Regions from separate parts of the Yersinia mollaretii ATCC 43969 genome, predicted to be linked through region 3. Evidence: predicted binding sites of a transcription regulator. Region 3 holds the regulator's gene; each other region holds the start of a gene.

Region 1 (4,293 bases), 1.1 Mb from region 3:
CTGAGCTGGCAGCACTGGAGTTCCCGGATTTGGATGTTTCGATTCGTGGCGCAGTGTCGATTGCCCGCCGCTTACAAGATCCCCTCGCCGAGCTGGTCAAAATCGATCCGAAATCCATCGGCGTCGGTCAGTATCAGCACGATGTCAGCCAAAGCCAACTGGCGAAAAAGCTGGACGTGGTGGTGGAAGACTGCGTAAACGCCGTGGGCGTGGACTTAAACACCGCATCAGTGCCGTTACTGACCCGTGTTGCCGGTTTGACCCGCATGATGGCGCAGAATATCGTTAACTGGCGTGATGAGAATGGCCGATTCCATAACCGTGAGCAATTGCTAAAAGTCAGCCGCCTCGGGCCAAAAGCCTTTGAGCAGTGTGCGGGCTTCTTGCGCATTAACCACGGCGATAACCCACTGGACGCATCCACCGTGCATCCAGAAGCCTATCCGGTGGTTGAGCGCATTTTGGCCGCCACTGAGCAAGCTTTGCAGGATTTAATGGGTAATGCCTCGGCACTACGCAATCTCAACGCACGTGATTTCACCACCGAGCGTTTTGGTGTTCCGACGGTCACGGATATCCTGCGCGAGCTGGAAAAACCGGGCCGCGACCCGCGCCCTGAATTTAAAACGGCGACCTTTGCCGAGGGCGTTGAAACCATGAACGACCTGACACCGGGGATGATCCTCGAAGGTTCGGTGACTAACGTCACCAACTTTGGTGCCTTTGTGGATATCGGCGTGCATCAGGACGGTTTGGTGCATATCTCGTCACTGGCGGATAAATTTGTCGATGACCCGCATAAAGTGGTGAAAGCGGGTGATATCGTCAAAGTAAAAGTCATGGAAGTGGACCTACAGCGCAAACGTATTGCCCTGACCATGCGCCTTGATGAGCAGCCGGGTGAGAGCGGTTCACGCCGTGGTAATGGCGGCGAGAGTCGCGCCACGACTAATAGTGATAATCGGGGTGCCAGCCGCCCGCGTAACACCTCTGACTCAAATAACCGCCCAGCCGCCAAAGGGCGAGCAGACAGCAGCACAGGTAATAACAGCGCCATGAGTGATGCACTGGCAGCGGCCTTTAAGAAACGCTGATATAGCCACTCAGGGCCACATTTTCTGTGGCTCTCAGGCTGATGACAAGCCCCGATGACTCGATCTGAAACGGTGAGGACAGGTGGAAGAGTAAAGCGTCCGCGCCAGGGAGGGCGCGGCTCGAGCCCCCAAGGATGGGTTTACGGCGTCTTTACGATCTGCCTGTTCTCTCCGCCGCTGGCACTTTACCATTAACCTCAGGGCCACACTTTTGTGGCCCTTTCTCTCATCTCTGTGTTGTCTCATCTGCGGTTGCTTCACCCTAACCCGCAACTTTCTCCACTCGGCTCATATTATTTTCTTCTATAAATTTGAAGATTTATCTTCTAAATTAATTAGCACGCAATTCTTTTCTTTCGTGCAACCCCCATTCAACTTGGATTAAGCCCGATATTAATTTAACAATCTCGTTAACATTGGAGTTAATTCCGTCAATTATTGGCACTAACTAATAATTAATTATGATGTCATTCTGCGAGTTAATTTAAATTTGAATGTTATTTGATTTAAATCAGAGTGAATCCATTTTGTTACTGATTGGTGTTTTATCGTCAAGGTAAAAAGTGATAGAAACATTTAGTTAACTGATTTAACTCATCATTCGCATTTGCGATTATGTCAGTTTGGTGGTAAAACAGGCACAAATAGAAATCAGACTAATTAATTCTAAAAATAGAATCGTAATGAATATTTACTTTTGAGTCTTTGTCATTAGTTGAATATGAAAACGATTATTACTATCATTATTTTATCTATTAGCTTTTATACCCTAAATAATTCGAGTTGCAGGAAGGCGGCAACTGAGCGAGTCCCCAGGAGCTTACATCAGTACGAAGGCAGCCAACGCACATGCAACTTGAAGAATGACGGGTATAGATCGCTATTACTCTGAACTCTGGTACGCCAATAACGATATATCAAGAGGCTCCAATGCATCTTATCCCGCAGCGTTCCTACAAAATCGTGGGCTTCTCGCCTGAAATTAGCCCGGCTTATCGGCAAAAACTGTTATCACTGGGTATGTTACCCGGCTCCTCATTTAATGTTGTTCGCCTCGCGCCTTTAGGTGATCCCATTCAGATAGAAACCCGCCGAGTCAGTCTGGTGGTTCGCAAAAAAGATTTAGATCTGCTCACGCTGGATCTACAACCCTAGACCTCAGGCCACCCGCTTATTTCTTCTGCCCTGTGGCATGTGAAAATGCCTAGGTGCCGCTCTATTTAATTTACTGATATCACGTTGGATCATGAAAGCACTCACAATCGGCCTGATCGGCAATCCCAATGCGGGTAAAACCACCCTTTTCAACCAGTTAACTGGGGCTCGTCAACGGGTAGGTAACTGGGCGGGGGTCACAGTCGAGCGCAAAGAGGGCCACTTCACCACAGCACAACATCAGGTGACCTTAGTTGACCTGCCGGGGACTTACTCCCTAACGACCATCTCAGAGCAAACCTCGCTGGATGAGCAAATTGCGTGCCACTATATTCTGAGCGGCGAAGCTGATCTGCTGATTAACGTGATAGACGCGGCGAATCTCGAACGCAATCTCTATCTCACCCTGCAATTGGTCGAACTGGGTATCCCCTGCATCGTGGCGCTCAATATGCTGGATATCGCCAAAAGCCAGCATATTGAGATTGATATCAATGCGTTATCTCAACAGTTAGGCTGCCCGGTCATTCCACTGGTCTCCACCCGTGGGCGTGGTATCAATGAATTAAAAAACAGTATTGATGAGTTTCAGCCCGCCACCTTCAAGGCATTGGTGAACTATCCGCCGGTGCTACTCAGTGAAGTGGATAAACTGACACAGGCCATGCCTGCATCTTGGCCCGAGCAGCAGCGCCGCTGGCTCGCGCTGCAAATATTGGAAGGTGACATCTACAGTCTGGCCCGTGCGGGTATCGCCCCCTCTCTGGTTGAGCAGGCGCGCCATCAACTGCGGGAGAATCAGCACGAAGATCCTGAACTGGTGATTGCTGATGCCCGCTATCAAAGCATCGCCCGCATCTGCGATATCGTCGGCAATTCGCAACAGGCGGAACCCAACCGCCTGACACAAGCACTGGATAAGGTGATCCTTAACCGCTGGTTAGGTGTCCCTATCTTCTTGTTTGTGATGTATTTAATGTTCGTCTTGGCCATAAATATTGGTGGGGCATTGCAGCCAATATTCGATATAGGATCTGCGGCTATCTTTATTCAGGGGCTACAATGGGTCGGCTACACCCTACATTTCCCGCAGTGGCTCACCATCTTCCTCGCCCAAGGTGTCGGCGGGGGGATTAATACCGTGCTGCCGCTGGTGCCGCAAATTGGCATGATGTACCTGTTTCTCTCCTTTTTGGAGGATTCCGGCTATATGGCCCGCGCCGCCTTTGTGATGGACAGATTGATGCAGGCACTGGGTTTACCGGGTAAATCCTTCGTGCCACTAATTGTTGGCTTCGGCTGCAATGTGCCCTCCATCATGGGTGCCCGTACACTGGATGCACAGCGCGAGCGCCTGATTACCATCATGATGGCCCCCTTTATGTCCTGCGGCGCACGGCTGGCAATTTTTGCCGTCTTCGCCGCCGCCTTCTTCGGGCAAGATGGGGCTAGCATTGTGTTCTCTCTCTACCTACTGGGAATCGCGGTCGCCATCCTCACCGGATTGGTGCTGAAATACACCATCATGCGCGGTGAAGCCTCCCCCTTCGTGATGGAGCTGCCGGTTTATCATGTTCCACACCTAAAAAGCTTGTTATTACAAACTTGGCAGCGGCTGAAAGGCTTTGTGTTGCGGGCGGGGAAAGTCATTGTTATCGCCAGTATCTTCATTGGCGGGCTGAATAGCTTCTCCTTCAGCGGCAAAGCGGTGGATAGCATCAATGACTCGGCGCTGGCCTCCGTCAGTAAAGTGCTAACCCCCCTGCTTACGCCAATGGGAGTTCATAGCGATAACTGGCAGGCTACTGTCGGGTTAGTGACCGGGGCAATGGCGAAAGAGGTGGTGGTGGGGACACTCAACACCCTCTACACCGCTGAGCAGATCAAGAATCAGCCCTTTGATGCAGAGAATTTCAATTTACTGGCAGAACTGGCTGGCGCGGCGGAAACCACGTGGCAGGGGCTAAAAGATACCTTTAGTCTCAGCGTGTTATCTAACCCCATTGAAGCCAGCAAAGGTGATGGCGAAATGGCGGCCGGTTCG
Region 2 (4,293 bases), 650 kb from region 3:
TCGGGTAAATGCCCACTGTTTGCCAAACTCAAACTTACTAACAGTGATGATCTTCCCGGCAGCCATAGCATTAACTGATAGCATCAGTAACGATAACGTCAGCACAAAACCCTTCATCTTAATTATCCTCAATTAATTCATTGCGTTGATTTTCTCGCATACGGAGGCGTTGATGCAAGCTTAGTGACGATATCTACTGTTTATAATCTCACGCTATACCGGTGCCATGGTCGCAAAAATACTGACCAATAGTAGCACCGCCGCACCTAGGAGGATTTCAGCACTGCTATTAATCACCAGCCAGTAGTGGGCTTTCGTGGGGAGGCGCTTGAGCATTGGGACAATCCGGTAGCGGTTAATTAGCGCGATGACAATCATAAGCATCACTAATACCACTTTGCCAAGCAATAGCACCTGATAACTCGATGTCAGAGCCAATGTGGTATCACGCAGCATTATTAGGCTATTAATGATGCCGGTCACTAATACCAATGCAACGGATAAATGGCCCCAAGTTGAGAAACGAATCAATGTAGTGATAGCTTCACGTTTGACATCATTATCACGAGTATAGGCAAGGCAGATCAGCAAGGGGGGAAGGCAACCGAACCAATAGCCTGCGCTGAGAAGATGTATTATTTGATTAGTTTGATGAATCCATCCCAGTGCACCATCATGCATTGCCGCATGACCAATGAAAGCCAAACTAGCCAGTAACAGTGTTGAACACATCACCATCAATCGATAGCAGTGGCGATTAGAACTCAGTAAGATTATCCACAGAGTCACGATAGAGAGGCCAAGATGCCATTGCCACACCTGACCGAAGCGTGTGCCAAAAACCGCCCACCAAATAGTCAACCGATAGGTATCAGACCAGCCATCGCCCATCATGCCGGCTTGAATAGCCAACAGTCCAATAGCAGAAATAAAGGCAAGAGTCGTACTGAGGAGCAATATCGGTGACAGGCGTTTTTTGAGTATCTCAGAGAAAGGATTGGGGGCTAATACAGCGGTGAATATACTGATACCAAACATCAGCATCACCGCCAGAAAATGCAAGAAGCGACATAGAATAAATAAAGCCGCTAAAGACATATTATTTCACAGTGAAGCTGTAAGTGCCTTTGGTTTTATGACCATCAACAGACACGACATGCCACGAAACATTGTATTTACCCGCGGTTAAAGCGTGATCAATTGGCAAGATTAATTGTGTGTTATTGACTGGGTCTAATTTTAGCTCACCTGTTTTCACGACACTGTTATCAGGGCCAGTTACTTTCACACCACTGAAATTCAGTTCGATCCCTTCAGAGAACCCCAATGTCAGCGCTTCTGGCGCTGAACCAATGGTGGTATCGGCAGCCGGAGACTCGATTTTCAGATGTGCATGAGCGAGGGCTTGCTGACTGGATAGCCCAACAAACAACACAATAAGCGCCGAAAGCATGCGGCAAGAAGAACGTACTTTTCGAATAAACATAGTATCCCTTTATCGATGGGGAGAAGAATCAGTCTGCTACCAACCATATCCTATATTGGCAGCGCGAACCCCTATCACATCCAGTCAATTGCACTACCTGTGAGGTAGGGCACAAAATAAAACGCCAGTTTATGAATTGCGATTGAAATATCACCAATAACTGAACAGTAACTCAACTTACGGCCTTATCGTTAATGCAAATGATAACGATTTGGTTATAGCAAGTCGAGAAACCAAAGGTAAACAATATGTAATTAGTGCGGAAACAGTAAGATAAATGAGGCGTCTTGCAGATAGACATGAGGGAGGACAACGAAGAGCCGCAGTTTCTGGCACCCTTAAGGGCGATCAGAAACTGCGGTGAGTCATTAGTCAGGCTAAAAACTACGCCTGAGTATGGCTTTGGGCAGCCATTGTTTTTAGATCTTTATCAACGAAGAACAGTGAATTACCGCTATTCCCCACCAGAGCCAGTTTATCCAGAATGGATTTGAACAGTTTTTCTTCTTCATGTTGTTCAGCCACATACCATTGCAGGAAGTTGAATGTGGAGTAGTCGTGGGTGGTCATTGCAACATGGGCAAGCTCATTAATTTGAGTGGTAATCAGTTGCTCATGTTCGTAAGTCAGTTTGAATACATCGCCCAATGAGGCAAAATCAATTGGCGGCGCACTGATCGTGCCCAAAACAGGCATAGAGCCTGTTCCGCTGAGGTATTCAAATAAGCGCTGCATGTGCTGCATCTCTTCTTGAGAATGCTCTTTTAAAAATGCGGCCGCACCTTCAAAACCTTTATCGCTGCACCAAGCACTCATTTGTAGATATAGATTTGCAGAGTAAAATTCCAGATTCAGCTGCTCATTGAGCTTTTGTGCCATTTCTGTTTTCAACATAGTAATTCCCTTATTTTTATAATGCAGGTAAGCAACGATTAACTTTTCGTATTATGCCAAGATAAAAACAAAATAAGAACACCCTATTCACATTAATATTAGGGAAAAACAATAAATAATTTAACCAACTGTTTTAACTCATGAAAATAAATGAGTAGAAATGAGGTAAATTATTATAAGAATCATTCACATTACAGTAGCAATACTAAAAAGAATGATTCTTATTTAAGTAATTTTTCCATAAATAATAAATAACTTATCTAGGGATTAATATTATTTCCCTCTGTAATACACTAAACAAACATCATTTTGAAACATTCGCTGCTTGCCAATATCCGCCGCCTGCATTACCTTTTGCGCCATAGCCGCTATGAGCAAGAGGGAGAAGACAATGGGATATAATCTGACCGAGCTTTCTGACGAAGAGACGGCCAAAATGAATGTTGATCTGGCCGCGTCGGGTGTTGCATTTAAAGAGCGCTACAACATGCCCGTCATTCCTGAGATGGTCGCCCGAGAACAACCCGAAGAACTGCGTGAATATTTTTCGCAGCGGCTCGCTTATTATCGTATCGAGTCGAATAAATTCTCGCGTTTGCCGTATGAGCCTAAAATGAAATAATTACGTTAGGAGCTCCCGCAAGGTAGAGCTTGCAGGAGCTAGCCGAGTAACGCGATTAGGGTTTGCGGGCAAATTTGTCTGTTGCAAGAATGAGCTGATGCAAGATCCCCGGCTCATCAAAAGAGTGCCCTGCTCCTTCAACAATATGCAGTTCCGCTTCCGGCCAGGCTTGCGCTAAGTCCCATGCATTCTGTGGCTGGCAAGCCATATCATATCGACCATGAATAATAACGGCAGGAATATGGCGAATGCGCGTCACATTATCCAGCAGTTGATTATCATGGTCTAAAAATCCCAAGTGGGTGAAATAGTGATTTTCAATGCGGGCAAAGGCCAAGGCAAAATCATCTTCACCGAAGGATGCTGAGCTCTTGGTCGGCAATAATGTGACCGTTTCCCCCTCCCATAAGCTCCAGATTTTCGCCGCCTCCAACTGTACTGCCTTATCCGGTGATGTCAGCCGTTTACGGTAAGCCGCAGTAACATCGCACTGCTCTTCTGGCGATAGAATTGACAATATGCGTTGCCATTTATCGGGGAAGAAACGCGATGCTCCCTCCTGATAGTACCAATGCAGCTCTTTTTTCCGCAGCGTAAAAATTCCACGTAAAACCATCTCACTGACCCGCTCAGGATGAGTTTCACCATATGCTAACGCAAGCGTTGAGCCCCAGGAGCCGCCAAATAACAGCCACTTATCAACGCCAGCCATTTTACGTAGTCGTTCTATATCCTCGACCAAGTGCCACGTTGTGTTGTTATCTAAACTGGCATGGGGTTTTGAACGCCCGCACCCGCGTTGATCAAACAGCAATACATTATATTTTGCCGGATTAAAAAGTTGCCGATGATAAGGTGCAATCCCCCCGCCCGGACCGCCATGAATAAATACCGCTGGTTTACCGTCTGGGTTGCCACAGAGTTCCCAGTAAATCTGATGCCCATCGCCGGTGTCTAATAAACCACTGTCGTAGGGTTCATACGCTGGATAAAGCCCACGTAACTGTTCCATTATTTTTCCATGTTTGTTATTAGACATTAAAGTTATCAAAGCCTATACAGCACGCAGGGTCAACGATAAAACATCACATTTACGCCAATCGGCCCATTAATTCTATCAACTGGCGATAATTGCACCGTATCTCAATCAAATGTGTGGTGTAAGATCACAATATGGCGCACATTAAACAGTAACAAGAGAGATTACGATTTAATAATCTTCTTGTTAAACAATACATTAATTACAGTGATGGTTTATCCACTTGCAACTGGTCACCATAAGGTGGTTAAT
Region 3 (4,293 bases):
TCGCCAGTTCTTGATAAGCGGCCGTATTGTTATCCATTGCCGCCTGATAAAGCGGTGTCACCCCCTGCTCAATCAATCCACTCCACCCATCAATCACCCTAGAGACTAAAGCGGGATCAATCTGTGCGTGGTCGATGGCCTTAAATTCCGCGAGTCGTTTCTTCAGATTTTCCAGTGCAATATTGGACGATTTGAGTTCTTTGTCTGCATCCGCGATGTTGCCGCTCTGACGATAATCTACTGCGCGGGCAAGACGTGTCACCATGCGGAAATATTGATCCGTCCCCTGATTAACTAAAGTCATGTTATCAACCAGCACACTGTTCGCGTTAGACGATTGTGTAAGTTGATTCAGTGATAACAATGTATAAGCAGAGACGCCGCCCCAGAGCAGGCAAAAGGCACCAAGCACCCAAAGTAGCGCGGCTCTGATAGTAATATTTTTTAAAAACTGCATGTTCGTTCCCCTTATATATCGGATGGTTACCGTTAGAGACTCAGGTGTTATTTGATGACCGAAAAGCAATAAAGGACGTTCCATACAGCTAACGACAACTCCTTTCCGGCAAATTTTCATCTGACGGTTTCCCCCTGGCACCGCTAATTGCAACCTTTCAGTTACACAACGGTTATCGGCAATGACGTTATAAGGTTGAGCAACTCACAAAAATTTAATATCGCATAAACTTGATACCCGTCTGACGGGGTTTTCTGGCATTATGCCGCCCTATGAAATGTGTTATATTATTGGGCAGAAAGCGCGATAATCTGCATAACTATTTGAATTTATAAGGTATTAAGTTATATGGCAACTGTAGGCATTTTCTTTGGCAGCGATACTGGCAATACCGAAAACATTGCCAAGATGATCCAAAAGCAACTGGGCAAAGAGGTTGCTGAGGTTCACGACATTGCCAAAAGCAGCAAAGAAGACTTAGAAGCCTTCGATATCCTGCTGATCGGTATCCCAACTTGGTATTACGGCGAAGCACAGTGTGACTGGGATGATTTCTTCCCGACACTGGAAGAGATCGATTTCAACGGCAAACTGGTTGCCCTATTTGGTTGCGGCGATCAGGAAGACTACGCGGAGTATTTCTGCGATGCGATGGGCACCGTGCGTGACATCATCGAGCCACGAGGTGCCGCGATTGTCGGTCACTGGCCAACCGCAGGCTACCACTTCGAAGCCTCCAAAGGTTTGGCTGATGACGATCACTTTATCGGTTTAGCTATCGATGAAGATCGCCAACCAGAACTGACGAATGAACGTGTTGATGCTTGGGTAAAACAGATCAGTGAAGAGATGAATCTGTCTGAGATCACCGGCTAATTTGTTACTGTGGAGGCGCAATGGCGTATTATTATCGTCGGGCGTCTCCGCTGCTTTTCACCCCTTTCACCCTTCTCTGTTAAGCAGCCCACAATTCCACATCTTCATTAGTGAATAATAAAAATAAGTCGCTACAAATTTGTAACGTTATGCGTAGCGGATATAGACTAAAATGATGCTACATCCCCATTCATCAATACACTGCATGATTAATCTGGCAAAGTGTGCAATTATATCTTTGTTAACAACCACGGTTTTCATTTGGGGCTAGCAGTTCTATAATGAGACGCAATTGTAATTATTGCGCCACGGATGTCATAGGCTGAACAGCCTTAATTTGAATCGATAGTAACAGGACTGAATCCGCATGACTGACAACAACAAAGCCTTAAAAAACGCTGGCCTTAAAGTAACACTGCCCCGGCTGAAGATTCTGGAAGTGTTGCAAGATCCGGCGTGCCACCACGTCAGCGCGGAAGATCTTTATAAAAAGCTGATCGATATCGGTGAAGAGATTGGTCTGGCGACGGTTTACCGCGTACTGAATCAATTTGACGATGCCGGTATTGTGACCCGCCACAATTTCGAAGGCGGTAAATCAGTCTTTGAGTTGACGCAGCAGCATCATCACGATCACCTGATTTGTCTGGATTGCGGTAAAGTGATCGAGTTTAGCAATGAAGCGATTGAAACTCTTCAACGTGAAATATCTAAGCAACACGGTATCAAGCTGACCAATCACAGCCTGTATTTGTATGGCCACTGTGAATCCGGCGACTGCCGTGAAAATGAGTCTGCACACGATAAAAGATAATGCCGCGTTATCGCGCTGATCTTATAAAGATTTTAAGCACTGAATCACGTTAGGTTTATTTTTGGCCCTGATAGTGCTATTTAATTATCGGGTTAACATAAGTCCCAGCAAAATGGCCACCTTTCCCGTACGCTCACCTCAGCGGGAGCCGGGTGGTCACTCTTATTGATATCCCGTCATCCCCTAATCTTACATGACATATTTTCGCTGTTTATCATGACTCAGTGATTAGGCTGCCTGCATGAATTTTGACGTAAAAAAACCCCGGCAAGCCGGGGGAAAAACCATCAACTCAACTTCACTTAATTTTGTTTATCGCAAAATAAAGAAAACAGCAGACACAGCGTTTTGAAACTCATCATCACACTTTAACCGGCTCGGCCCGACTACTACGTTTACCATCCGGGCTGGTTGAACGGATCATCACATCACCGCTGACTTTAGGTTGCGCTTTGGCATCATATTGCTGCCATTGCTTACCGCCATCAGTGGAGTACTGGATGATCAAGCCCGGCAATGAGATATTGGCCTCTAATTGACCCGCAACCACCCGTGCTCCAGGTACTGGTAGGCGGTAAGCAATGCCCGCTTTATCCAATTTCGCCAGTTCACGTTGGCCCATAATATTGGCAAAACGCTGCCAATCGGTGTCCAGCGCCTTGGTATCAACCCAATGCGTCTCACCGCCTTTGTACTCGCGGCCCGCTTTATAATCTTGCTCCCATGACGCGCGATGCCAGGCACGTTCCGCCAGTGGTAAGACGCGCGGGAAGATCATGTACTCCATCTGCTCATCAGTGCGGACGGTTTCATTCCACGACTGACCGGAAATACCGTGTACGCCCGGCCACGGCTTATCACTCTTCGCGCTGAAGTGATTGCCATCGCGATCGACAGAGGTTTCGGCGTTTTGCGGCATGTTATCTGGCGCGAAGCTGAAGACTTTAGCCTCGTCGTTAAAACGGGTGGCCCAGTAGTAGCCTCGTTCATTCGGGTTAACTTCATACGGCATGTCGAAGTAGACATAATCCGGGTTGGAGGCTACCACTTCGTAGCCTTTATTGGCCCAATCGTTGATTGAATCAGCGCCGCCCCAGAACAAGGTGTCCCAGAAGTTGACACCAACACGTTGAGTCGCAAAGTCTTTCGCGCCTTTGGCATCTTTCAGGCCATCCTGCCAAGCTTGCATTTTTTCGATGCCATGGGCATTCACCAATTTGCTCACTTCAATGGCGAAGTGGCTGGAGAGATGCTCCACGTCCTGAACTTTGCCTTGCTTGACCATCTCCTGACATACCTGCGACTTGGCCCATGGCTTATCTTCAACACTCTTATCAATGATGCCTTTACCCGGCTCAATCGGGCCATTTTTGTCTTGGAAACCGGCCCCCAGACGGATATTTTTCGCCTCATCACCGCCAAAGTGCCAAGTGGTCAGCGGCATCCCCGCCTCTTTGTGCATCTGAGCCATTTCGCCGATCACTTTATCAACGAAGCGCTTAGAGGAGTCCAGACAAGGGTTCAGGTAGCTTTTGCGCTCATAGAACTGCACGGAGGTAGTATTGGAGTCATCTGTCGGGTCAAGCAGGCGGAACTCATTGGCCTCTTGCTCTTTACCCTGCTTCATCAGATTGTTGTAACGGGCCTCCATGGAGACCACCGCCGCACGAGCATGGGCGGGCATGTCGATTTCAGGAATGACATCAATCTGGCGCGCTTTGGCGTATTTCAGAATTTCGATGTAATCATCGCGGGTGAAGTGACCACTCCCCAGATTATTGCTATCCGGGCCAGACCCCAACTGCGGCAACAAACAGCTGTTTTCAGTCAAATCGTGGCAACGTTTACTGCCCACATCAGTCAGCTCTGGCAGGCCGGGGATCTCAATACGCCAGCCCTCATCGTCGCTCAGATGGAAATGGAATTTGTTCAGCTTGTAAGCGGCCATCTGATCCAGTAAACGCAACACGGCATCTTTGGTTTTGAAGTTACGGCCGACATCAAGGAAGACGCCACGATATTCAAAGCGCGGCGCATCTTTTGCGTCCAATGTCGCTATTTTCTGGCTACCGTCAGTGGGCACCAAAGAGAGAATAGATTGCAGACCATAGAAGACGCCTGTGGGATCAAAGCCAATAACCTGTGC

What was found. Region 3 encodes Fur, which represses iron uptake genes when iron is present. Its sites were predicted from a motif close to ATAATAATGAGAACNACTATCAA; they were not measured.
Positions count from the first base shown of each region.
Region 1: feoA (ferrous iron transporter A) is a predicted target of Fur. The motif match lies at 1,816-1,838, and genes of this name have one in related genera.
Region 2: ftnA (non-heme ferritin) is a predicted target of Fur. The motif match lies at 2,583-2,605, and genes of this name have one in related genera.

Region 1 is NZ_CP054043.1:1,484,656-1,488,948, reverse strand. Features, by position in the region: gene HRD69_RS06510 (Tex family protein) at 1-1,094, shown strand, start outside; partial or broken gene HRD69_RS20575 (gluconate 5-dehydrogenase) at 1,228-1,293, shown strand; gene feoA (ferrous iron transporter A) at 2,025-2,249, shown strand; gene feoB (Fe(2+) transporter permease subunit FeoB) at 2,341-4,293, shown strand, end outside.
Region 2 is NZ_CP054043.1:3,237,000-3,241,292, reverse strand. Features, by position in the region: gene HRD69_RS14455 (YebY family protein) at 1-117, opposite strand, end outside; gene copD (copper homeostasis membrane protein CopD) at 214-1,098, opposite strand; gene yobA (CopC domain-containing protein YobA) at 1,100-1,486, opposite strand; gene ftnA (non-heme ferritin) at 1,871-2,380, opposite strand; gene HRD69_RS14435 (DNA polymerase III subunit theta) at 2,772-3,002, shown strand; gene pip (prolyl aminopeptidase) at 3,058-4,014, opposite strand.
Region 3 is NZ_CP054043.1:2,584,023-2,588,315, reverse strand. Features, by position in the region: gene HRD69_RS11445 (methyl-accepting chemotaxis protein) at 1-457, opposite strand, end outside; gene fldA (flavodoxin FldA) at 806-1,333, shown strand; gene fur (ferric iron uptake transcriptional regulator) at 1,701-2,147, shown strand; gene HRD69_RS11430 (beta-N-acetylhexosaminidase) at 2,509-4,293, opposite strand, start outside.